DNA from 3 places in the Priestia sp. YIM B13491 genome. Region 1 is predicted to be linked to each of the others. Evidence: riboswitches for the same ligand, from Rfam matches in the RefSeq annotation. Region 1 holds a riboswitch; each other region holds the start of a gene.
The links. Region 1 has a riboswitch for ZMP and ZTP ahead of ACFX4E_RS09905 (glutamate/serine transporter AimA). Riboswitches for the same ligand answer to the same signal wherever they lie in the genome.
Positions count from the first base shown of each region.

Region 2: it holds a riboswitch for ZMP and ZTP, as region 1 does, so the genes downstream of both, ACFX4E_RS18085 (phosphoglycerate dehydrogenase) here and ACFX4E_RS09905 (glutamate/serine transporter AimA) in region 1, are expected to answer to the same signal.
Region 3: it holds a riboswitch for ZMP and ZTP, as region 1 does, so the genes downstream of both, ACFX4E_RS27625 (phosphoribosylaminoimidazolecarboxamide formyltransferase) here and ACFX4E_RS09905 (glutamate/serine transporter AimA) in region 1, are expected to answer to the same signal.

Region 1 covers NZ_JBHZOR010000002.1:762,585-770,176, forward strand. Annotated here, with positions in the region: gene ppc (phosphoenolpyruvate carboxylase) at 1-104, opposite strand, end outside; gene ACFX4E_RS09895 (acyl-CoA thioesterase) at 565-1,074, opposite strand; gene ACFX4E_RS09900 (DUF5105 domain-containing protein) at 1,226-2,272, opposite strand; gene ACFX4E_RS09905 (glutamate/serine transporter AimA) at 2,455-4,050, opposite strand; ZMP/ZTP riboswitch at 4,107-4,185, opposite strand; gene ACFX4E_RS09910 (cupin domain-containing protein) at 4,571-5,170, shown strand; gene ACFX4E_RS09915 (DUF3311 domain-containing protein) at 5,548-5,751, shown strand; gene ACFX4E_RS09920 (sodium:solute symporter family protein) at 5,751-7,250, shown strand; gene ACFX4E_RS09925 (alanine/glycine:cation symporter family protein) at 7,280-7,592, opposite strand, start outside.
Region 2 covers NZ_JBHZOR010000004.1:612,264-619,855, reverse strand. Annotated here, with positions in the region: gene ACFX4E_RS18115 (GH25 family lysozyme) at 1-338, opposite strand, end outside; gene ACFX4E_RS18110 (HD domain-containing protein) at 564-1,112, shown strand; tRNA gene ACFX4E_RS18105 (tRNA-Ala) at 1,219-1,290, shown strand; gene ACFX4E_RS18100 (hypothetical protein) at 1,408-1,557, opposite strand; gene ACFX4E_RS18095 (DUF6143 family protein) at 2,366-2,908, opposite strand; gene ACFX4E_RS18090 (hypothetical protein) at 3,187-3,648, opposite strand; gene ACFX4E_RS18085 (phosphoglycerate dehydrogenase) at 3,773-4,972, opposite strand; ZMP/ZTP riboswitch at 5,140-5,218, opposite strand; gene htpG (molecular chaperone HtpG) at 5,430-7,307, shown strand; gene ACFX4E_RS18075 (tubby C-terminal domain-like protein) at 7,338-7,592, opposite strand, start outside.
Region 3 covers NZ_JBHZOR010000022.1:13,063-20,654, reverse strand. Annotated here, with positions in the region: gene ACFX4E_RS27645 (TolB family protein) at 1-826, shown strand, start outside; gene ACFX4E_RS27640 (hypothetical protein) at 967-1,821, opposite strand; gene ACFX4E_RS27635 (GNAT family N-acetyltransferase) at 1,986-2,459, opposite strand; gene ACFX4E_RS27630 (GNAT family N-acetyltransferase) at 2,750-3,253, opposite strand; gene ACFX4E_RS27625 (phosphoribosylaminoimidazolecarboxamide formyltransferase) at 3,335-4,501, opposite strand; ZMP/ZTP riboswitch at 4,550-4,628, opposite strand; gene ACFX4E_RS27620 (GNAT family N-acetyltransferase) at 4,721-5,302, opposite strand; gene ACFX4E_RS27615 (2-thiouracil desulfurase family protein) at 5,365-5,826, opposite strand; gene ACFX4E_RS27610 (MFS transporter) at 5,987-7,258, opposite strand; gene ACFX4E_RS27605 (bifunctional helix-turn-helix transcriptional regulator/GNAT family N-acetyltransferase) at 7,282-7,592, opposite strand, start outside.

The DNA.
Region 1 (7,592 bases):
CCTTGGTGAACCAGAACTTTCCCTAACAATTGACCGAGAAACTTTACATCACGGCGCAGGGCAGTGCTGCTGTTTTGTCTTTCTGCTGCTTCTACTGTTACCATTAGACACGACACCTTTCTTTATAAATGTTGTACTTTTTAAACTTTTTAGAAAATTATATTAAATCCATATTACCATGAACGAAAATAAATTTCATATAATTTTATTTCCTCCTCTCGTTCAGGAGAGGAGATTCATCAAATATAGAAAGAGGTTAAGACATAACTAAATGAATCCAATCTAAAGACGAACAAATGGGATACATAAGCTGAACCGCTTGTGACACCGCAGTTGATTACTGTGCAAGACTTTGCTTTCTGCGGGCGGTCGATGAGCCTCCTCGTCTCTTTCGCTTTTCCCCCGTAGTCTTCGTCTTGCTCTCCAATCAACTGCTAGAAGGAACGAAACAGATGAAACCTACGTTCACCATAACAAAAAAAACGAACCACTAATCAAACACGTTGATCACTGGTTCGTTTTTCATTTGAGCTAAAACACTTTTGTCTCGGCCTCTCTTTTATGCTACCAAGGTTGTCCTAAATCCAATACCGATGCTAGTTCATTGCTTTTTTTACGCACTTGCTTACGCGTGGCAGCGCGATCTGCCCCCGTTTGAAACAGGTATTTTTCTTCTTCTGTTTCTGGAATAAGCTCCGGTACTGCACGGGGCTTTCCATCATCATCCATTGCCACAAAAGTTAAAAATGATGTGGCTGCAATTTGACGCTCCCCGGTTTTTAAATTTTCTTTAATCACTTTCACAAACACTTCCATGGATGAACGACCTGTCCATGATACGTATGACTCCAAACATACAGAATCCTGAGGCGTAATAGGGTGCAGAAAATGAATAGAGTCTGCTGAAGCTGTTACACACTCTGTACGACTGTGACGATAAGCTGAAATGGACGCAATCATATCAATATCACTCATTAACTTTCCGCCAAATAACGTATTGTGATTATTAATATCATTAGGAAAAATGCGGCTCGTTCGAACAGCCTTTGTATCTTTACAATAATTTGCTTTCATTAGTAAGAACCTCCATTGATGCCTATCATAATAAGAATAAAAGAATGAATGAACCTATACTAGCATATTTTGATAAATTTAGCTTTACAAAAAACTCGTTGATTTATTTACAGAAAACAAAAAAGAGAAGAAAAATTCTTCTCTTTTTTGTCTATCGAATATAGCTTGATCCAAACGTTTTACCTAAAGAATCACTGTATAGGTCACTTGGTTTCACAGTCCATTTCCCATCTTCTTTCACCATAAAAATTCGTAGGGGGCGACTTCCTTCTTTTGTTTCCAATTCATTTACAATATCTTTGAAGTGAGAAGCGGCAAACTCTTCAGAGTGTTCTGTATCATAATCCTTCGTTTCCTCTGTGTAGGCTCGTTTAAGCTGCGATACGTATGAATACAAGTCTGATAAATTAAGAGTCGTGTACTCCACCTCTACTACTGCTTTATTATTTGCATTCGCAATCACATTTGTTTTCACGCTTGCTTTTTCTTTTAAAACATCTTTATACATGTTAAAAAAGTCTTTTTTTGCTTTGTCGGTTAAACTATTAGAAAACGCACCTTTTAATTCTTCTTTAAACGCTTTTTTCTGTTCTTCTATAACAGCTGTTTTATCTGCTGTTACATATTTATCATAGTCTACGTTTTCTTTATTTAAGTAAAGGACTTCTGTATAAGCTTGCAGAGCTTTTTCTGGGTCTTGCAGCTTATTATAGCTTTTCGCGTATTTCTTTGTATCCAGTGTTAATGTCACTTCGTCAATTTCTTCATCATAATCAGATGATTTTGGCTGAAGCCCAATTTTATACTTTTTATCTTTTTTGACTTCAAAGACAAACGTTAAATTTTTTTGCTTTCCAGCACCAATTTTGTCAGATGCACTGCTTTCTAGTCCGAGCTCACGACTGTTCACTCCCGTTTTTGGAGACAGCTGTTCATCTCCTTCGTATAAATAAACACCGTCATAATCCGATAAAGATATACTGTTTTTGGAGACATTTTTCACTTTTAAATCAACTTTCAACAGCCCTTTTTCTTCACTTGTAGCTCCTTCATCACTATCTACTAAAATGTAAGAAGCGCTGTCAATAGATGCTTCAATCGCCTTATTTTTAGCCGAAGTAGACCCTCCCGTTTCCTTAGAACTGTTGCAAGCCGCTAATACTAGCATAAGTACAAAAGCTAAAGCCAAAACATTCATTTTTTTCACAGCTGCCTAATCCCCTTTATTTTGTTTTTTTAGAACTTTATCCCAAATAAAGGTTCCCTCTGTATAAATACTTAAACCTTAAAATCTATATTTTTTACAATATTTTGATAAAAACTAAGTCTAAACTCTCCACTCACCTAAATAAAAAAACACGAGCACTGGCTCGTGTTTTTTTATTTAGATTTAAAATTTTCTTGATTGATTTGTTCAGCTTCTTTCATATATCGGTTAGATTTGCCACTCTTAATTCCCCAGTAATAAAAAGCTAATGATACGCAAGCAATCACTAGCATATCCCATCCGAAAGGCAAAATATTTTTGCCTCCGAATTTTTCGCTTCCTATGTAGGAAATAAAAATCATGCACGCTAAATAGATAAGCATCCAAGCCCCGGTTAAAAATTCTTTTTTAAAGCCCACCCATTTATTTTTCGCTTGGTAATAAAAATAAACAGGCAGGCCAATTGCCATAATAAAGATCACTTCACCTGTAAGTGGCCACCTTGCCCAGTAAAGCGTCAAGGAAGCAAAAACGAAGCCGCATGGCGCAATAACTGATGCCCCTTTTAAATAAAATGGACGGTAAAAGTGTGAAGCCGTTTTTCTTAATGTTATAAGCGCTACAGGACCCATAATATAAGAGATAAGCGTCGCTACTGAGATCACTTCTGCTAAGACACCCCATCCTCTAAATAAAAAGAGAAACAAAAAGCAAGCTGCTAAATTTAGCCACATAGCTGGGCGCGGGACATTGTAAAGTGGATGAAGCGTACCAAAGATCTTTGGCAAATATCCATTTTGCTGCATCCCGTATAACATTCTAGAAGTAGTTGCCGTATATGTAGCACCTGTGCCGGAAGGAGAAACAAATGCGTCTGCGTATAACACAATTGTTAGCCAGTTAATTCCAAGCGCAATCGCTAAATCAGCAAAAGGAGAATTAAAATTCAAATGATTCCATCCATCAGCAATTGATGACGGACTTACTGCTCCGATAAAAACAATTTGCAATATAATGTATACAATTCCTGCAATAAAAATTGAACCAATTACAGCTACCGGAATCGATTTATTAGGTGATTTTGCTTCTCCTGCCATATTTACAGGACTTTGAAACCCATTAAATGCAAACACAATACCTGATGTTGCCACTGCCGTTAAAACACTGGCCCATCCATAAGGGGCAACCCCATGCTCACTTGAAAAGTTTCCGCTATGAAAACCAGCAAAAAATAAAGCCCCTGCCGTTAAACCAGGAATAATTAATTTAACAATCGTAATAAATGAGTTTGCTTTAGCAAAGAGATTTACCGTCCAATAGTTCACAAAAAAGTAAACGAATAATAACAAAGACGCAACTGCCAACCCCTTGGACGTTAAAATTCCATTATCTACTAATTCGTGAGTCCAGCGAGCCCATTTCCACGGCCAAGTACTCATATATTGCACAGATGCAATAGCCTCCACTGTTATCGTTGAAGCGATTGAAATCCAGTTAGCCCAAGCAGCCAAAAAACCAATAAATGATCCGTGTGAATACTGAGGATATTTAACCATCCCCCCTGCTTGTGGAAACATCGCGCCCAGTTCAGCATATGATAGAGCAATGGTCAAAATAACCACCATTCCAATAACCCATGAAAAAATAGCCGCGGGTCCCGCAATTTGAGCTGCTTTCCATGCTCCAAACAGCCACCCTGAACCGATAATCGAACCTATGCCTGTCATGGTTAAAGCAAATGTTCCCATCTTCCTTTGCATATTGCTCATCCAAATCTACTCCTCTTCCCTAGGAAAATAAAAAAAACACTTGCGAAAATTTCTCAAGTGTTTGCCCAGGCGCGCGGCTTATACGCTATATGCTCCCCCATGGTCATCCATGTTGCGCCAGTCACATATAGGAATATATTTTTTATCAGTATATAACATTCATTTCTATTACTCAATACACAAAAATGTTTACATTACTTTTATAAAAATAATAAATTATTCGTAAAATTCCGAATAAAACTTCTAGAAACCTCTTTTTAATTACAAAAATAACTAAAACCCTAACTTTTCTTGTTGTTTGATTCTTTTACTCCACGAGTAGATTACCTTCTAAAGATTATACTAATATATAGTATTCATTTACATAATAAGAATTAACAGCTATATATCCATAGAATTCTTGCACTAGACCCTTTACTTATATACAATATGAAGAAAAGATACTAAAGTGAACTGTCCACCACTTAGCTACGCTTGAAGTGGGAGACTTCTTTTAGGAAAACGTTAAAACCTACATATCATGCACTTCGCAACAAATGAAGTACTTCGAGCAAACTTCTCTGTTTACGCAAGCAAAAAACAGGGAAAATTACGAAAAAAGATTGTTAGAGGGATGCTTATGAATTATGCAAATGTAAAAGTTCTTTATTTTGATGACGACGGAACCATTCCAAATCACCCTCGTCTTCCAGTTTTATTGTATGAACACGTATTTATTAGTAAGAAAGAGAAAGTGGAGAGCATTTTTAATTCTCACAACTGGAAAAACAGCTGGGTAGGTGGCATACATGATTTTCACCATTACCACAGCAATTCCCATGAAGCACTAGGTGTAATTAGCGGATCTGCACGTTTAAAACTAGGTGGACATATGGGGGAAAATATCGTGGTGCATGCTGGCGATGTGCTCGTACTTCCTGCAGGAACAGGGCATATGCGTCTGCAGTCAACTGCTGATTTTAAAGTGGTTGGAGCTTATCCAGAGGGCATGGATTACAATTTACGAACAGGAAAACAAACTGACCGCCCTCACGTATTTGATGAAATTGCACAAGTACCTATTCCTACAACAGATCCTGTTTATGGCGACAAAGGACCATTGACAGAGTGGTGGAACTAGACAAGCACTTATTGTCTAGTTTTTTTATTTGCTCTGTTTTATTCTTTCCATGAATCTCTATTTGAACATACAAATTCTTTTCTTATGATGCAATAGCAATATACTTTATCTCAGCGAAATAACAAAAACTTCCCGGTCAAAACTAAATTTCTTCTTTTCCGTTCTCTTTTTGCTTCAAGAGCAACTTCGCTTAGATTATTCCCCTTTTTTTCTTTCATAATCATTTCAAATATACTCTCATCACAAGCTCTTTTTTGTTTTTCTAAAAAAATTTTCATAGATTATAACGAAATTTTCAAAAAACTTATTGCTTTACCATGTCAGACTTGCTATCATAGTGAACATTGTTAGATAAATTTTTAGTAGGAGGAGTAAAATTGAACAGAAAATTCATAATTTTTATTTTATTCATCATTCCATTTATTGCTCAATTCGCTGTTTTACCTTTTGTAAATAACATTCATCCAATTATTTTTGGATTACCTCTTTTGCATTTATGGTTATTTTTATGGGTCTTCTTAACGCCTGTATGTACATTTATTATTTATCGTTTACAAAAATCTTGGGGGGACATTGAATAATGCAAGGAAATTTAACAGCACTTTTAATCACATCAGCAATTGTTCTTGTTGTTATCGCAATTGGCTTTATAGCGGGACGTGACAAATCATCTAGAAGCTCAGTTGAAGAGTGGGCTGTAGGTGGAAGACGTTTTGGAAGCCTGCTCGTCTGGCTTTTAGTAGGAGCAGATTTATATACTGCTTATACATTCCTAGGTCTTACAAGTACAGCTTATCAGGGAGGAAGCATCGCATTTTTTGCCATCCCTTACTCTGTTTTAGCCTTTTTAATTTCATACTTTTTTCTTCCAAAGCTTTGGACTGTTGCTAAAAAGCACAAACTTACTACGCTTGCTGATTATGCCAGAGAACGTTTTAGCAGTAAATTTCTCTCCTCTTTAATTGCTATAGTAGGTGTATTGATGCTCATTCCATATATTGATCTTCAGCTTAGCGGTATTCAAGATACTCTTCGCGTTGCAGGAACTGGCTACATTAACGTAAAAGCAGTCGTTATTCTTTCATTCTTTCTTGTGGCTCTTTATACCTTTTTCAGCGGAATTAAAGGTCCCACATATACGGCAATTATTAAAGATATTTTAGTATGGGCCATTATGTTATTTATGGTTGTTTCTCTGCCAATTATGCATTTTGGAAGCTGGGGCAACATGATCGACAATGTTGCAAAGGATGCACCTCAGCTATTAACGATCCCAACACAAGGACCTAAAGGCATTCCATGGTTTATTACAGCATCACTCGTATCTGCTTTAGCTTTATTCATGTGGGCCCACGCTGCTACAGGTGTTTTCACTGCTAAAAGTGCAGATTCGCTTCGTAAAAATGCTATTTTCTTACCGCTTTACAATATTGTTTTAATTCTAGTCATCTTCTTAGGATTTATTGCTTATCAAGTATTACCTCAAGATACAACGGATCCTAGATTAGCATTATTAACCTTAATTCAGTATTCATATGGCGGCATTGGCCAAGGGTTAGCTTATGCAACGATTGCTCTTGCTTCATTAATTCCATGTTCTATCATGGCTATCGGAGCATCTAACTTATTTGCAAATAATATATTCAGAGATTTAATTAATCCAAATGTACAGGGTAAAACATTAACAATGGTTACTCGTTCTATGGTTTTCGTTGTTATTGGACTGGCACTTTTATTCGGTTTATTATTCCCTCAAGCACTTGTTTCCCTACAGTTACTAGGGGTATCTGGTATGGTACAAATCTTCCCGGCTATCGTTATCAGCCTGTTCTGGAGAAATCAATCGAAAGAAAGTACGATTGCTGGATTAGTAGTAGGGCTGGTTGTAACGTTTACCGTCCATGCCACAGGAAATTCATTTGGTCTTTATGAAGGGTTCTGGGGATTATTATCTAACTTACTCGTAGTTGTTATTTTAAATCCAATCTTTTCGGCCAAAACAAAAGCAGCAACTAACGGTGTGAAAGAAACATTGTTTTCTAAAGGCACTCCGCAAACTGAATTAAAGAAAAACGCATAAAAAAGTTCAGCCAATTGGCTGAACTTTTTTTAGATAATATTCTCTTTTTCAGAAGGGGGTGGAGTAGATTCTCTTTCCCAGCATTCGATATTTTGATTGTTTTCTAACGCATCTCTATAAAAGACTGGATTTTTCCCTTCCTTTTTCTGCTGAGTATAGTCATGCAAGGCGGAAAATGCCACTTTCGATAATAGAAAAATAGCAATCAAGTTCACGACTACCATCATCCCCATAAATAAGTCTGCCAAGTTCCATACAAGCTGAAGCTGAGCAATCGATCCAAAAATAACCATCGCTAAAACACCTACACGATAAGACCAAAGCCACATCTTATTTGAATTT
Region 2 (7,592 bases), on a different contig from region 1:
AAGGCTGTGACCTGCGCTTTTGTTTTCCCTTTATTTTCTTCCAAATCTAAGCAATGAGGCAAATCAACCTTCATGCTGCCTAATTTATTTAAAAAGAAATTAACTTCTGCAATGGGATCATTATCAGCATGAGCAAAGTGATAAAAGCCTACACGTAGACCTGCATTTTTTGCACCTATATAATTATCATATGATTTTTTATCTAAGAAGGTTGTACCTTCTGTTAATTTAATATACGCGCCTTTTACACCATCCGACGCCACTTTTTCCCAATCAATTGTTCCGTTGTGATGAGAAACATCAATGACCTTAATATTTTGATTATTACGGTTTTGCATTGCTATCACTCCTTCATACAAACTATGAATAAAAAAGGAAATGGCAACTGATACAGGCCTATTAAATAGATATTAGGCTTTATAAAAAAACTACAATATGAAGGGATTTTGGTAGCCTTCCCTTATTATAAGAAATGAATTTGTGCAATTTTATAAAGTGAGGAAAGCTATATTCGTTTATACTAATAATATGAAGATATACTGAATAAAAAGTGGAGGAATATGATGTCTTTAATAAAAGAAGCACGTAGATATGCAGAACACGCTCATAGCGGCCAAATGCGCAAACTGTCCGATATACCTTATATTGTTCATCCTATTAACGTAGGTAATATTTTAGAAAAAGCGGGTTTTAGTGAAGAAGTAATTGCAGCAGCTTATCTGCATGATGCTGTAGAAGATACAAGTGTAACACTCGAAGAAATTGTACAAAGATTTGGTTTAGAGGTAGCGGGGATTGTTGAAGCTCATACAGAAAACAAATCAAAAAGCTGGGAAGAACGTAAACAGCATACAATTCAAATTGTGAAAACTGGTTCTCTTGAAGTGAAATCTTTAATTGTAGCAGATAAATTAGACAATTTACGGTCTTTAAAAGAAAGCTACGATCAGCAAGGAGATACGATTTGGAATAGCTTTAAAAGAGGATTCGAAAAGCAGAAATGGTACTACGAATCCATCAGCAAATATGCTGCACAAGGATTGGAACCAAACCAAATTCCAAGTTTTTTTTATACGTATAAACAAGAAGTAAATGATTTTTTTAGAAGTTAATATTCATATGAAAAAATTAGAAAACACTGAAAATAACTATTGCGAATGCGCTGCATACGTATTAAAATATAGTAGAGTCAACACGCAATGAAGGCTCTACATAATCGGGACTGTAGTTCAGTGGGAGAATACTTGTCTGGCAGACAAGGGGTCGTGGGTTCGAATCCCATCAGTTCCATAAAACCAGTTGTATCAAGAGTTTAAACCACTTTAACACTCTGCAGGGTGGAATGGTTGCAATACTATTTCATCTGACCTCTTCATGATTTCCATGAAGAGGTTTTTTATTTTCTTTTTACGATTGATCCTCATGATTTTTATGATTATTCTTTTCACTACTCCTACTGACAATTTCTCTAAGTTCGCCCTCGTCGCCTTTTGCATTGATGATTTCAAAAAGCTGATTCAGCCCTTCACTTGTTTCATCATTTGGTTCTTTGCCCATTCAATCCCCTCCTTTTGCTTCTAGGATGCCCATTTTTTTCACATTGTTTCACGTAAAAAGCAATTCATCAATATTAATTCGCCGTAAAAGTATACCTTTACGACCCTTGTACAATTACTGGTTATACAGATATACTCAATCAATTCTTTCAATTTTGCAGCGTTTTATAGGGTTTCTAGTACTCATCTATAATGAAATAATCATCACAAACTTCGGTAAAATCGTTCTCTTCGTGGAGATCTACTTCTTTATCTTTAGATATCTCGGTTTCTGTTGTAAATAGTTTAAAAAGCTTGTTTAACATTGTCCCACCTCATATCTTTTATTAATACATTCAGTATGATTAATTTATATGAAGCCAGTATGAATTGAAACTTAAGATAATGTGAATGTAGACATTAACGTGAGATGTTAAGCATGCTTATACCCTGGACGAAAAGGTTACTTAATTCTACAAAGAAGTGATTAGTATATCAGCTGTATGTGGCATTCGTTCTATAACAGTCGTTTTTGTTATTCGTTTTGCCATTGTACTAGGTAGCTTAGTTTTATGTATTATCGCTTTAATCCCTTAGTTATCAACATCCTTAAATACCATTCGAATGGCTTGTGTAGTTGGAATTATCCTTTTGCTTGCTTTGTTTTTCTTTAGTTATATCCACAATTGAACGAAAAAACGCAAGCTATAAAAAAAGAACTTTGTATGTTGCTGCAAAGTTCTTTTCATAAACACTTACTGTTTGTTAAGAACTGTATGAAATATGAAATAGCTCATACACTGCTTATACAATCGTTAAGGCCTATTTAGTTAACAGTCCTTCTTACGTTTTTTCTCGAACCATCCATATGCAATTTCAGCTTCAATTTCTTTGTTTCCCGGAGAAACTAAGAAAATAACGTATGAACCGTTGTTTGGAAAGATAAATTTGCCGTCTTCATCACTTACTAATGTACTTTTCGGCGGAACAACACGGTTAAATACGTTTACCCCTTTAGTAGGAAAGCCTTTTACCATTTCTGCAAATTTAATTTTCCCTTTTGGTTTTGAACGTATTGTAGTATTTGCTGGACTCACATTATCTGAAGTTGTTCCTTTTCCAGGCGGGATAGAGTTAAACCAAATTTCAGCAGTAAAAGGTTCGTTGGAATAGTTAGTGATAGTAAAAGCATTCACAAATAAATCTACTCCGGAGCCGGAAGGGTTAACTAACCCGCCCCAAGCATTTCTATTTCCACCAAAACGAATAGGCTCAGTTTGTCCGACAAAGTAGTCTCCTTTTAAAGATTGATATAAAGGATTAGGTATATTAACAGCTTTAATATAAGGTTTACTCGACTCGTAATTTGACATACAATCATCTCCTTTCTGTACTATATTTTATGAGGTTTTTCTATAAATGCTTGGACACATGCATATATAAATATATTTACTCTTTATATAAACGCAAAAAGATAGACCCGGTACTGAGCCTATCTTTTCCTATCGCTTTTACAAAATAAAATTCCCTCTTGGCCTTTACCTTCCTAATGCCCTCGTTGACTGCTGGTGTATAAACGGATTGTTTTTTTGACTTTATACTTCGATGCTATTTTAATACTTCTACTATCACTTCTTAAAGTAGTAATCACCTATTCTTTTGTAGTCATAAAATGAAGAATCCTTACCTTTTTTTCACAATATTCAATAATTTCATAACAGACTGTGAGAATATCATGTCTAGACAGTTCTATTTCATCAAATACAAATTTTGAAAGCTGCTTCTGCAGAACCTCCAGCTTTTTGCTGTCTTCTTCATCGATCCATAGCCCTTCCGTAATACACACATCTGCTAGTTTGTTAATAGATTGAGCCGTCCAGTTTAATCCGGCTGAAGAAACAGTTTTTGTAAGTAAATCGTTTTTTATAGCTAGAATAACTTGACACACATGGGTATAGGCATCAACTTTCTTTTGGATAAATGCTTTGCGAAGCTCTTGCTTGTATTGCTCTTTCGACATCACTATGGCTACGACAGACGTAATGAATGTTCCTGCCAGCGCGATGAGCGACCCTATCAAAATTCCGATCAGTTCTCCTGACAAAACGTTCACCTCTTTAAAGGTATTTCTATATGCTATGGGAATGAAGGAAATGATATGAAGATAAACACTATGTAAAAACAGCCCTAACTTTTCTAAGTTAGGGCTGCAACACTAGAATATGATAGTAACCAAATTAGATAATACGACTTGTAATAATTCCTTCAATTTGACCAATTTTTTCTTCTAGCTCAGGCACAATCTCGTCACTTACTTGATTGTCAATATCGATCATTGTATACGCATATTCACCGCGGCTTCTGTTCACCATATCTGCGATGTTTAAATTGTAGTTTGAGAAAACTTGCGTAAGTTGTCCTACCATATTCGGCACGTTGTGATGGAAAGCAGCTACGCGTTTTTTCCCAGTGTAAGGAAGAGATGCATTCGGGAAGTTCACTGAGTTTTTAACGTTTCCAGTTTCTAAGAAATTTTTCACTTGACGTGCTGCCATTACCGCACAGTTTTCTTCTGATTCTTGAGTTGATGCCCCTAGATGAGGAATTGGCACAACATTTTTCATGTTCAAGACATTTTGATTTGGGAAATCTGTAATGTATCGTCCAACTTTTCCACTTTCAAGAGCAGCTTTCATATCTTCTTCGTTTACAAGCTCACCGCGTGAGAAGTTCAAAATATGAACATCAGGTTTCATGATGCTAAACGTTTCTTTATTGAAAACACCTTTTGTATCGTCCGTTAATGGAACGTGAACCGTAATATAGTCAGATGCTGCAAATAGTTCTTCTAGAGACATTGCACGCTGTACGTTGCGAGACAAATTCCAAGCTGTATTAACAGAAATGAATGGATCAAAACCAATTACGTCCATATCTAAATCAAGCGCATCGTTTGCTACAAGAGCACCAATTGCACCTAAACCAATAACGCCTAACGTTTTACCTTTGATTTCTTTTCCAACAAACTGTTTTTTACCTGCTTCAACTAATTTAGGAATTTGATCACCTTGGCCATCTAATCCTTTTGTCCATTCAACTCCAGCAAATAAGTTACGAGAAGAAGCCATAATTGTAGTTAAAACCATTTCTTTTACTGCGTTTGCATTAGCTCCTGGCGTATTAAATACAACGATACCTTGCTCCGTGCAAGCGTCCACCGGTATATTATTAACCCCTGCTCCAGCTCGTGCAATAGCTTTTAAATTTTGGTCAAATGTCATGCTGTGCATGTTAAAGCTACGCACGACAATCGCATCTGGATTTTCGCTGTCGTTGTCAATTTGATAACCTTCTTGATTAAAAACATTTAGACCTTTTTGTGCAATGTTGTTTAATGTTTTGATTGTTTGTACTTTTTCTAATGTTAATGTGCTCATTTTGTACTCTCCTCTGATTATCATCGTAGTTTTACATGTTTTTACCTTTGGATAAAGGAACTTAATTTTAATTTTTTAAAAAGTCTGGTTTTTCAGCCTACATGTGTGATAACTTCTATATCCTCTCCCCCTAAACAGAAAGAGGTAAGAGATATGTATTAATCCCTTACCTCTGCCCAGGCGAACGGCTACGTCACTATATGCTTCCTCACGGTTATCCGCGTTTCGCCAGTCACATATAGTCTTTGAAATTAAGTATATTCTAGCAAACTCTTTCAGAACGTTCAACCTTTTTTTTAAAAGTTTGCTTTTTTCAGTCTAATTTTTACTCTCTTTAGCGAATCTCCTAATATATTGACAAATATCCTAATACATGTTAAATAAAAAGAGTGATTAGCACTCTATCCACTCAAGTGCTAATTATTTTATAAGCCCTATTTGGAAAGGAGAACTTCTTATGTCAAAAAAAGAATTCAAAGCCGAATCAAAGCGATTATTAGAGATGATGATTAATTCCATCTATTCTCAAAAAGAAGTATTTTTGAGAGAACTTCTATCAAATTCAAGCGATGCAATCGATAAAATTTATTACAAAGCCTTAACAGACGACTCCTTGCGTTTTAACAAAGAAAGCTATTACATAAAAGTAACACCACATAAAACTAACCGTACCTTAACCATTACGGATACTGGAATTGGCATGACGCAAGAAGAGCTTGAAAGCAGCTTGGGCACAATTGCGCGAAGTGGTTCCCTTGCGTTTAAAAACGAAAATGAAACAAAGGACGGGCACACGATTATTGGCCAATTCGGCGTTGGGTTTTACGCAGCGTTCATGGTGGCAGATGTCGTGACGGTGATTAGTAAAGCGTTAGGCAGCGATGAAGCCCATAAATGGGAATCTACTGGTGCTGATGGTTATACAATCGAGCCTTGCAAAAAAGAAACGGTTGGGACTCAAATTATTTTAAAAATTAAAGAAAATACAGAAGATGAAACATATGATGAGTATCTAGAAGAGTATCGTTTAAAAGAGATCATTAAAAAGTATTCAGACTTTATCCGCTACCCGATTAAAATGGACATAACGGAAAAACGTCCTAAAGAAGGTGCTGATAACGAGCTAGAAGATTATACAGAAGAGCAAGTTATCAACAGTATGGTACCTATCTGGAAGAAAAATAAAAATGAATTGACTTCAGAAGACTATGAGCAGTTTTATTCAGAAAAGCGCTACGGATTTGATAAACCGCTCACTCACCTTCATATTAATGTGGATGGAACGATTCGCTACAATGCCATTTTATTTATCCCAGAAAATAGTCCGTTTGACTACTACTCAAAAGAATTTGAAAAAGGGCTTGAACTGTATTCAAACGGCGTCTTAATTATGAATAAATGTGCAGATCTTCTTCCAGATTACTTTAGCTTTGTAAAAGGTATGGTAGATTCTGAAGATTTATCTCTTAATATTTCACGTGAAATTTTGCAGCAAGACCGCCAGCTTCAGCTGATTGCCAAAAACATCGGCAAGAAAATCAAAAATGAATTAAAAAGCTTGCTTAAAAACGAACGTGAAAAGTACGAGAAGTTTTATGAATCATTTGGCCGCCAGTTGAAGTACGGCGTTTACAGTGACTTTGGCAGCAACAAAGACGTATTAAAAGACCTGCTTTTATTCTATTCTTCTACAGAGAAAAAGCTCGTAACACTAGATGAGTATGTATCGCGCATGCCTGAAGATCAAAAGTATATCTATTATGCATCAGGTGAATCGTATGACCGAATTGAAAAGCTTCCTCAAGCAGAATTGGTTGCAGATAAAGGGTACGAAATTCTGTATTTTACAGAAGATATCGATGAATTTGCAATTAAAATGTTAATGACGTACGAAGAAAAAGAATTTAAATCTGTTTCAAGCAGTGACTTAGGGATTGAAGCAGAAGAAGAAGAGCTCAATGAGTCTGAGGAAAGAGAAAATAAAGAGCTATTTGACTATATGAAAAAAGCTTTGGCGGGAAAAGTAGGAGATGTGCGCGCGTCTAAACGTTTAAAAACACACCCCGTTTGCTTATCAGCTGATGGTGAAGTAACGATTGAAATGGAGAAAATTTTAAGTGCTATGCCTGATAATCAGCATGTAAAAGCAGAAAAAGTGTTAGAAATTAACGTACATCATGATGTATTCGCTTCTTTAAAAGATGCATTTGAAAATGATAAAGGGAAATTAGACCTCTATACAAATTTATTATATAACCAAGCTCTTCTAATTGAAGGTTTATCTATTAGTGATCCCGTTGAATTCACAAATGATATTTGTAAAATCATGATATAAAAATCAGGCGCAGAATGATTCTGCGCCTGATTATATGTATGGCATAATAAAAGTAGTTATATAGTAAGAAGCGATAAAAATGGGTACGGGCAGTTCTTCTGTTACTCTTATTGAGTGTTTGCCTTCTTTAAAATGAAAAAGGTCTGATTTAAACTCTGCGACTTTTTCTCTTTTTTGATTAAAAATACACGCTTCCTCTACAGCTTCATGACTGCTTAACATGTAGACGTTATTTCCCCATCTAATTTCTTGTGCTCCTTCGTTGTTAATTATTCCTTTACCTAA
Region 3 (7,592 bases), on a different contig from region 1:
ATTTGATAATGTTTCATTAGGTACTAGTGATTTTACATGGTTTCCAAATGGAAAAGAATTTCTTGTTTCTTCACAGTCACATTTATTACCTACTGGCTGGGGACCAGTTCACCTTTTTAGAGTTCCTATCAATGCGAATCTAAATACTGAAAAGATAAAACCCTTTTACACAATTAAAACGAATACACCTGACTTGTTTGCAATTGATGCAAATTATTTTAAATGGAGTACTGATCATAAATGGGTTAGCTTTCTTGCTACGCCTACAGCTTCGTGGTCAGCCGATAGCAATACCCTCTGTGTGTTATCATCAACGGGGAAACATTTTCAACCTTTAGGAAATATGCTTATGAATGAGGAGTGGATGAAATGGGCGCCTACAGAAAATAAACTAGCCTATATTTCAGGTGAAGGCAGATTTCTTGTTCAGGACAAAAAGACAACAGTTGCTGATATCCCAGCTTCAAATCACCAAAAACATTATACACCTAACGGTTTTGTTGATCTTGATATTGAGTGGCTTTCTCCAAATGAAGTTATAGTTGCACGCGCGAGAGAAAATAAGGAGTGGAAAGAAGGCCCTGTACCTACTATGTTTTCAAAATTATATGTCATTAATATAAAATCGGCAGAGCAGAAGCAAATTTCTTTCCCAAAGAGAAGTGAAGTGGATATTCGACCTCAAGTTATTGGTTCATATATTACCTGGTATCGACAAGGAAATCGAGGAGATGTATGGGTTAAAGAAGGAATAAAAAGTCATGCTTATCTGTGGATCAAAAATATAGATGAAGCACCTATATTTTTCTATGGGAATCGGCTATGAAGTCAGAAAAGATAAACAGGAAGAAAGTATTAACAAATATTTTATTTCAACAAAAAATAGAAAGCCTTCTTTTTTTAAAGAAAGGCTTTCTTCCAGCATTCTAGATGAAGTAATAATAAAATTAAGTGTATTTATTTAAATTAACGTCCTGTTGTATTTTTCTTACTTTCTAATACCTTACTTAAATTGTTAAAATCTCGAACCACTTCCAGCATTGATAATTTCTTCGCCAATAATTTCCCTTTTTTTATGGATTTGGAAGCCTCATCAAATAAATTCGCTTTTATTTGGGCATCTGCAAGGCAATACCAGTAATACCAGGCATCCAATTTTCTAATTTTATTTTTATAAAACTTTTCAATAATAGGATAATATGTAGAATATAATTCTTGATTATAAACTAGTTTTTCACCATTCCATTTTAATACATCTACAAGATAACTATCACCAATGTACATATGCCAAGTTGCAATACCAACCTTTTGGTTCCCTTTTACTAAATCTATTTTATGGTATGGTTCTTCTTCAATTTCTTTGAAGGATGTATCATCCCAATGAATAACTTTAAGCTGACTTCCTGCTGCTGCTCCAATTGTAACTCCCCATAAGTAGTCCTTCACACCATTCCCTGTAATATCAGCTAGTCCTGAAAAGTCTAAATCTACTCCTTGAACTTGGTCATTAAATAGCTTTCTCCAATTTCCATCCTTTTCTTTTTTTAATATCATTACTCCAAATTGAGAAGGAGAGGGTTGTTCTTTTGCTTTAATTTCATAGGTAATAATGATCTCCTTTTGTCCATCATGATTAAAGTCATAAAATTGAATTGGTTTTGTGGATGGAGGTCTGTCAGCTTTTATAAGAATTGCATTAGACGGAATGGAATTTTTAATCATTTTCATTAGAGACGGGCCCTGAATTTGCTCCGCCCGAACAAGTACTGAAGAAAGATTCATCCCTCCAAAGATCAATAAAATAATTAGTGTTATTTTCATTGTAATATGCCACCTTTAAAGGATATTACAATTAGTGTTTCCAAAAGCATTACGTATATTATGGAGGCAGTTAAATACCCATCTTTAGGTATTCTTTGTAGTTGGGGGTCATAATAATATTTTATATTGTCTGAAAATAGAAAAGATTCGCCGTTACCACAACATCAAACCAAATGCTTTACAAATAGAACACGGTCCTGATTAACTCCATCATAGTTAGTATGTAAAGATACATTGTCTAAATTCTTATCGCCTTGTTCAATATTAAATCCCATTTTTGTATGATAAGCAATTGAGATTTTATTACCAGGAGACGTTACACATCGAATAGTATTTCGTCCATTTTGTTTAATAACATCAAAAAAATGACTATATAATTGTTTTCCAATCTTCTTTCCTCTATAATCTGGATGAACTCCGACAAAATGAATATATGCTTCATTCATATGTGATTGAGATAAGAAACCAATTAGAAAACCTATAATTTCACCTTTTTCTTCAGCAATAAAACTTGTATTTTGAAAATGATCAAAGAATAGCTTTGGCAACATATCAGACATTTGTCTACCATTCCACCACTCATTAATTAAGGGAGATATTACGTAATAATCTGCTCCCTCTACTGAACGAATTTTCATTCTAACCTCTCCCTATTTTATTTATAAATTTACTTAGGTTAATGCTGCCACAGAAAAAAATGTTATGTTGATAATTATCCCTCCAATAGATCAATCAATAGTACAAAAGGGCATAGAATATACAAAGGCAGTTACCATAATCACAATTATCTGTAGTCTATTTTTAACTCTTAATAAATAAAAACTTTCTGTCCAACTACTAATTTCAAAGGCATTAAAACTAAAATGTAAAAAGGGGTCAGTAACATTTGAATTCAAGAGTTACTGATCTCTTTTTCTAAGATGAAAATTTATATAAATAGTGCCATCAAGATAATATCAGCGTAGGATCCATCTTTAAGCTTAATTTGATTTATTTGCCTTCCTTCTTCTTTAAAACCTAACTTTTTATATAAATGGATAGCTCCTTTATTATTTGAGAATACATCTAAATTTATTTTTTCTAGTCCCTCTTGTTCTTTTGCCCATTCTATTAAATAAGAAAGTAACGTTGTTCCGACTCTCTTATTTGAAAACTCGTGCTTAACGCTAATGCCAAACGAGCCAGTATGATGCAAACGCATATAGGAAGGCCTGTAAAAAGAAAGAAATCCAATAACTTGATCATTAAATTCTGCAATTAATGTTAAACCACCACCTTCTTGTCTCATTTGTATCTTTTTTCGATATTCTGCTGCCGTTTCTTGCACTTCTTCAGGTAGCCGAAGAAGAGAATCAGTTGTTCCGACGATATCTTGCTTTATTGCAACGATTGCATCAGCATCTTCTATGGTTGCTATACGTATATTCATCATGAAGTGCATTCCCCTTTATTATTAAATTAAAGATAGATAATCAACTAACCAAAATTAATTGTAAATAATTCCCTTACAACTTTAATGATGAAACACACGAATACCTGAATGAGCCATGACCATCCGATATTCATTTGCTGCGTCTGTAACTTGATCGTCTCGTAAAGAATTTCCTGTTTGAACCACATACTTAACGCCACTTTGAGCTGCACGATCAATATTATCACGGAACGGTAAAAAAGCATCGGAAGCATAGGAAACGTCTTTTAATCTTTTTAACCATGCTGTTTTCTCACTTTTATTTAACCTAGCAGGCACTTCTTGAAAACATTTTTGCCATTGTTCATTTTCTACCTTCGTAATATCATCATTCAACCATCCATCAATTGCATTATTCACTTCTACACGAGAAATGCCTTCTCTGAACTTCATGTTAAGAGCCCTTGGATGTTGTCTTAGCCACCAGTTGTCAGCTTTTTCAGCTGCCAACCTTGTACAATGAATACGAGACTGTTGTCCAGCACCAATTCCAATCGTTTGGCCATCTAAAGCGAAACAAATAGAGTTTGATTGTGTATATTTCAATGTAATAAGAGCAACAAGAAGGTCTCTCTTTGCATTATCAGGAATATCACATTGAGTCGTAACAATATGATTAAAAACTTCTTTCCCAATCTGTACATCATTTCTTTGTTGTTCTAGAGTAATACCAAATACCGTCCTTTTTTCAATTCGATCAGGCACATAGTTTGGGTCAATCTCTAAAATTAGATATTTTCCTTTCTTTTTCTGTTTCAAAATCTCTAATGCTTCTTGAGTGTAGCTTGGTGCAACAATCATATCAGAAACTTCTGTTTTGAGGAGAGTAGCTACAGTTATATCCACTTCATCACTAAAAGCAGCACAATCTCCAAACGAAGACATCCTATCTGTCCCACGCGCTCTTGCATAAGCAATCGCTAAAGGAGACAGGTCTAGGCCTTCAACAAAATAGGATTCAGTAAGTGTCTCATTTAGTGGAGAGTACACAGCTGCACCTGCTGGACTTACGTGTTTAAAAGATGCAGCTGCAGGTTGACCAGTCGCCTGTCGAAGCTCCCGGACCAGTTGAAAAGCATTTAATGCATCTAGAAAGTTAATATAACTTGCCTCTCCATTTAAGATTTTAATAGGCGTGTTCTCAGCATTCTGAACTTTAGCTTTACTTTGATTTGGATTCATCCCATATCGTAAACAAATTTCTTTCACTTAAAAATCTCCTTTCTAAATAAAAAAAGTATTTGAACTCATGTTCAAATACTCTGCCCAGGCGTACGGCCGTTACCTATGTGCTTCCTCATGGTTCTCCATGTTTACGCCAGTAACACATAGTCTGTTTTATAAGAAAATTTTACATAATAAAAGTAATTTTAACAATACTTTTATCCAAATTTTTCTTTTTTATTATATATCATATACAAATCTAATTTACATAACACGTATTATTGGAAATAATGCAAAATTAGCTGCTGCTATAATCTTCTTTAGTAAGTAAGAAGGATGTTGTAACCCAGTTGGCTTATAAAACTCTTCATGTGTATACTTAAATCCTAGTTTTTTAAGTAATCTTGCAGAGTCTTTATTTTTAGGGTTATGTCCAGCGAATAAACCATTTATTGGAATGTTATTAAAAGAATAATCTATGACTGCTTGAGCTGCTTCTTGAGCTATTCCTTGTCCCCAATAGAGAGGCTTTAAATGTATTCCGAATTCAAGAATTTTATCTTGAGTATTATAAGGACGTACGCCACAACAACCCACATGTTCGTTTGTCTGAAGTAAAAAAACAGGCCAGTACTGAATATTATTTTGAAGATACATCTCTATTTCTTTATCGAGTCTATTCTGTATTTGATTTATAGACATTTTTCCATTTGCAACAATGAATTTCGTTACATTTTCATCTCCCCAAAGAGAATTTGCATATTTTATATCATCGCTATCCCAAATAGAAAAGCTTAACCTTTCAGTCTTTAAGAAATACTCTCTGATATATATCCTCCTCTGCATGCTTTTTATCTTAATTGTATAATATTCACAAATCTGGTTATCATGATATACCTTACCCGAACTTAAAAGGAGCTAGTATCTAAAAACTGTTTTTCAGAAATCACCTGAATTCCAGCCCTCTTAAATAAAGCAGTTGTAACCCCTTCACCAGCTATCTTTGTATTAGAAAATTCTCCATTATAAATCATAGTACTTCCACAAGAAGGGCTACTTTCTTTTAATACAACATACCTAACATTAGCCTCTTGAATAGTGTTTAATGCTTTATAGGCTCCTTCTATATATAATTTTGTTACGTCGTTTCCAGACTTTTCTATTACCTTAGCATTTCCATCTAATACATCTTCTCCAGTACCCCCTACAATTTCTGCTGATTCACGTGGAGTTGAAAAGCCCCCTAAGAGTTCAGGGCATATTAATAATGCTCTGTCTTGCTCGACTAATTCCTTAATCTTCCCTACTAAACTATGCGATCCGTTATATCTACACTCTATTCCTGCTAAACATGAACTTACTGCAATCAAAAAGACATCCCCTTAATTAACTACCTTTTTATGCCATTCTATCATAATAATTCTTTGACGAGCGCTATATACGGTATACATTTGTAGTTACCATAATGGACTTTATAGGTAGTCATAATAAATAAAAGAGGTAAGCCGTTAATTAAGGCTTACCTTTCTATTAACCTTGTAGTTGTTCGTGAGTATCTATTTTCTCCTTTCGTGTAACCTTACGAGGTTCAGGTAGTAACAAGTTTAAAATGGCTGCTCCTGCTAAGATCATAATTGAAAGATAAAAAGAAATATTATAACTACCTGTTTCGTTATAAAATAAACCTGGTAAATAAGCGCCCAATGCCGATCCTATTTGATGGCTAAGGAATAACCATCCTAAAATAAAGCCAATAGAGTATTCTTTAAAATATTGGGTAGCTAGTAATTGAGTTGGGGCTACAGTTGCAAAGTCAACCAATCCAAATAATACTGCAAAAATAAGCAATAATGCAGAATTATGACTGTACAAGAGAATACAAATAGATATCGCCCTCATTCCATATAAAAGAAATAACATTTTGCGACTACTCCAGCGATCAGCCACAACACCAGATAGTAAGATACCTATAATATTAAACCCAGCGAGTATACTTACGGCAGCACTAGTAACACTTGTTGAGAATCCATGATCATGGGAAAAAGGAATAAGGTGTGTATCCATTAATCCTGTAGTAGTGAAACCACAAATAGCAAAAGGTAAGATTAAAAACCAAAACTCTCTTTTTAGAAAGACACTCCATATTGAAGAGTTTGTGCTTAAAGCTTTTTTTTCGACTGTATCTTCTTCTACGATTTCACCGCCAATAGGAACTAAACCTTTCTCTTTAGGATGATTCCGTAAAAATAAAAGGACAATAGGAAAGACAATAAGCACTAAAAAGGCGCCTAATATAACAACTGTCATTTTCCAGTTAAGCCAATGAATTAACATGAGAGACCCTGGGACAAGAAGCATTTGTCCAGCACCAAAACCAGCTTCCATAATTCCAAACGCAAGTCCACGTTTTTCGTTAAACCAATTGGTCACAACCACTGTTGCGGCTACATTGGAGGCTCCTCCCACGCCGAGAGAAACCATAATTCCGTAAAGAAAGAATAATTGCCAAGGATGATTTACAAAAGAGGTGAGAAAAATACTTATACCTACTAGAAAAGTGCTAAAGGATAAAATGAGACGAGCACCCAATTTATCTACCAGTCTTCCAATGAGTGGTTGAGACAGCCCATAGATAATAAAACTCAATGTTGAAATAAGAGAAATCGTTCCTCTATCCATTGAGAAATCTGTTTCCCAAGGCTCAACAAAAGCTCCAAATGAAAGCCGAACACCTTGAACGGCTAAAAAGGTCAAAAATGTAACAAAAACAATAATCCAAGCGTAATGAAATGTTCTTTTCATATATTCCCCTCAACTAAAAGTAATTATTTTTTTCTTAGCTCTAAATCCCAGCGTTCTTCTATCAAAGTAGCTCCCCACAAGGATTTTTTCTCTTGCACTTCCTTTATTTCAAACCCAAATTTTTTATAGAGTGGTCTAGCTGTCACCATATCACTAACAGTCCAAAGAAAAAGGCGTTCATAATCAAGTTCTTTACAGTATTGAACTAGAGAGTTAATAAGTTGACTCCCTATTCCTTTTTTGTGAAATGACGGATTTACTAAGAACCATCTTAACTGTCCTATCTTATTGCCATCATTCACTAAGCCAATACAGCCTGCAAACTCGCGATTTA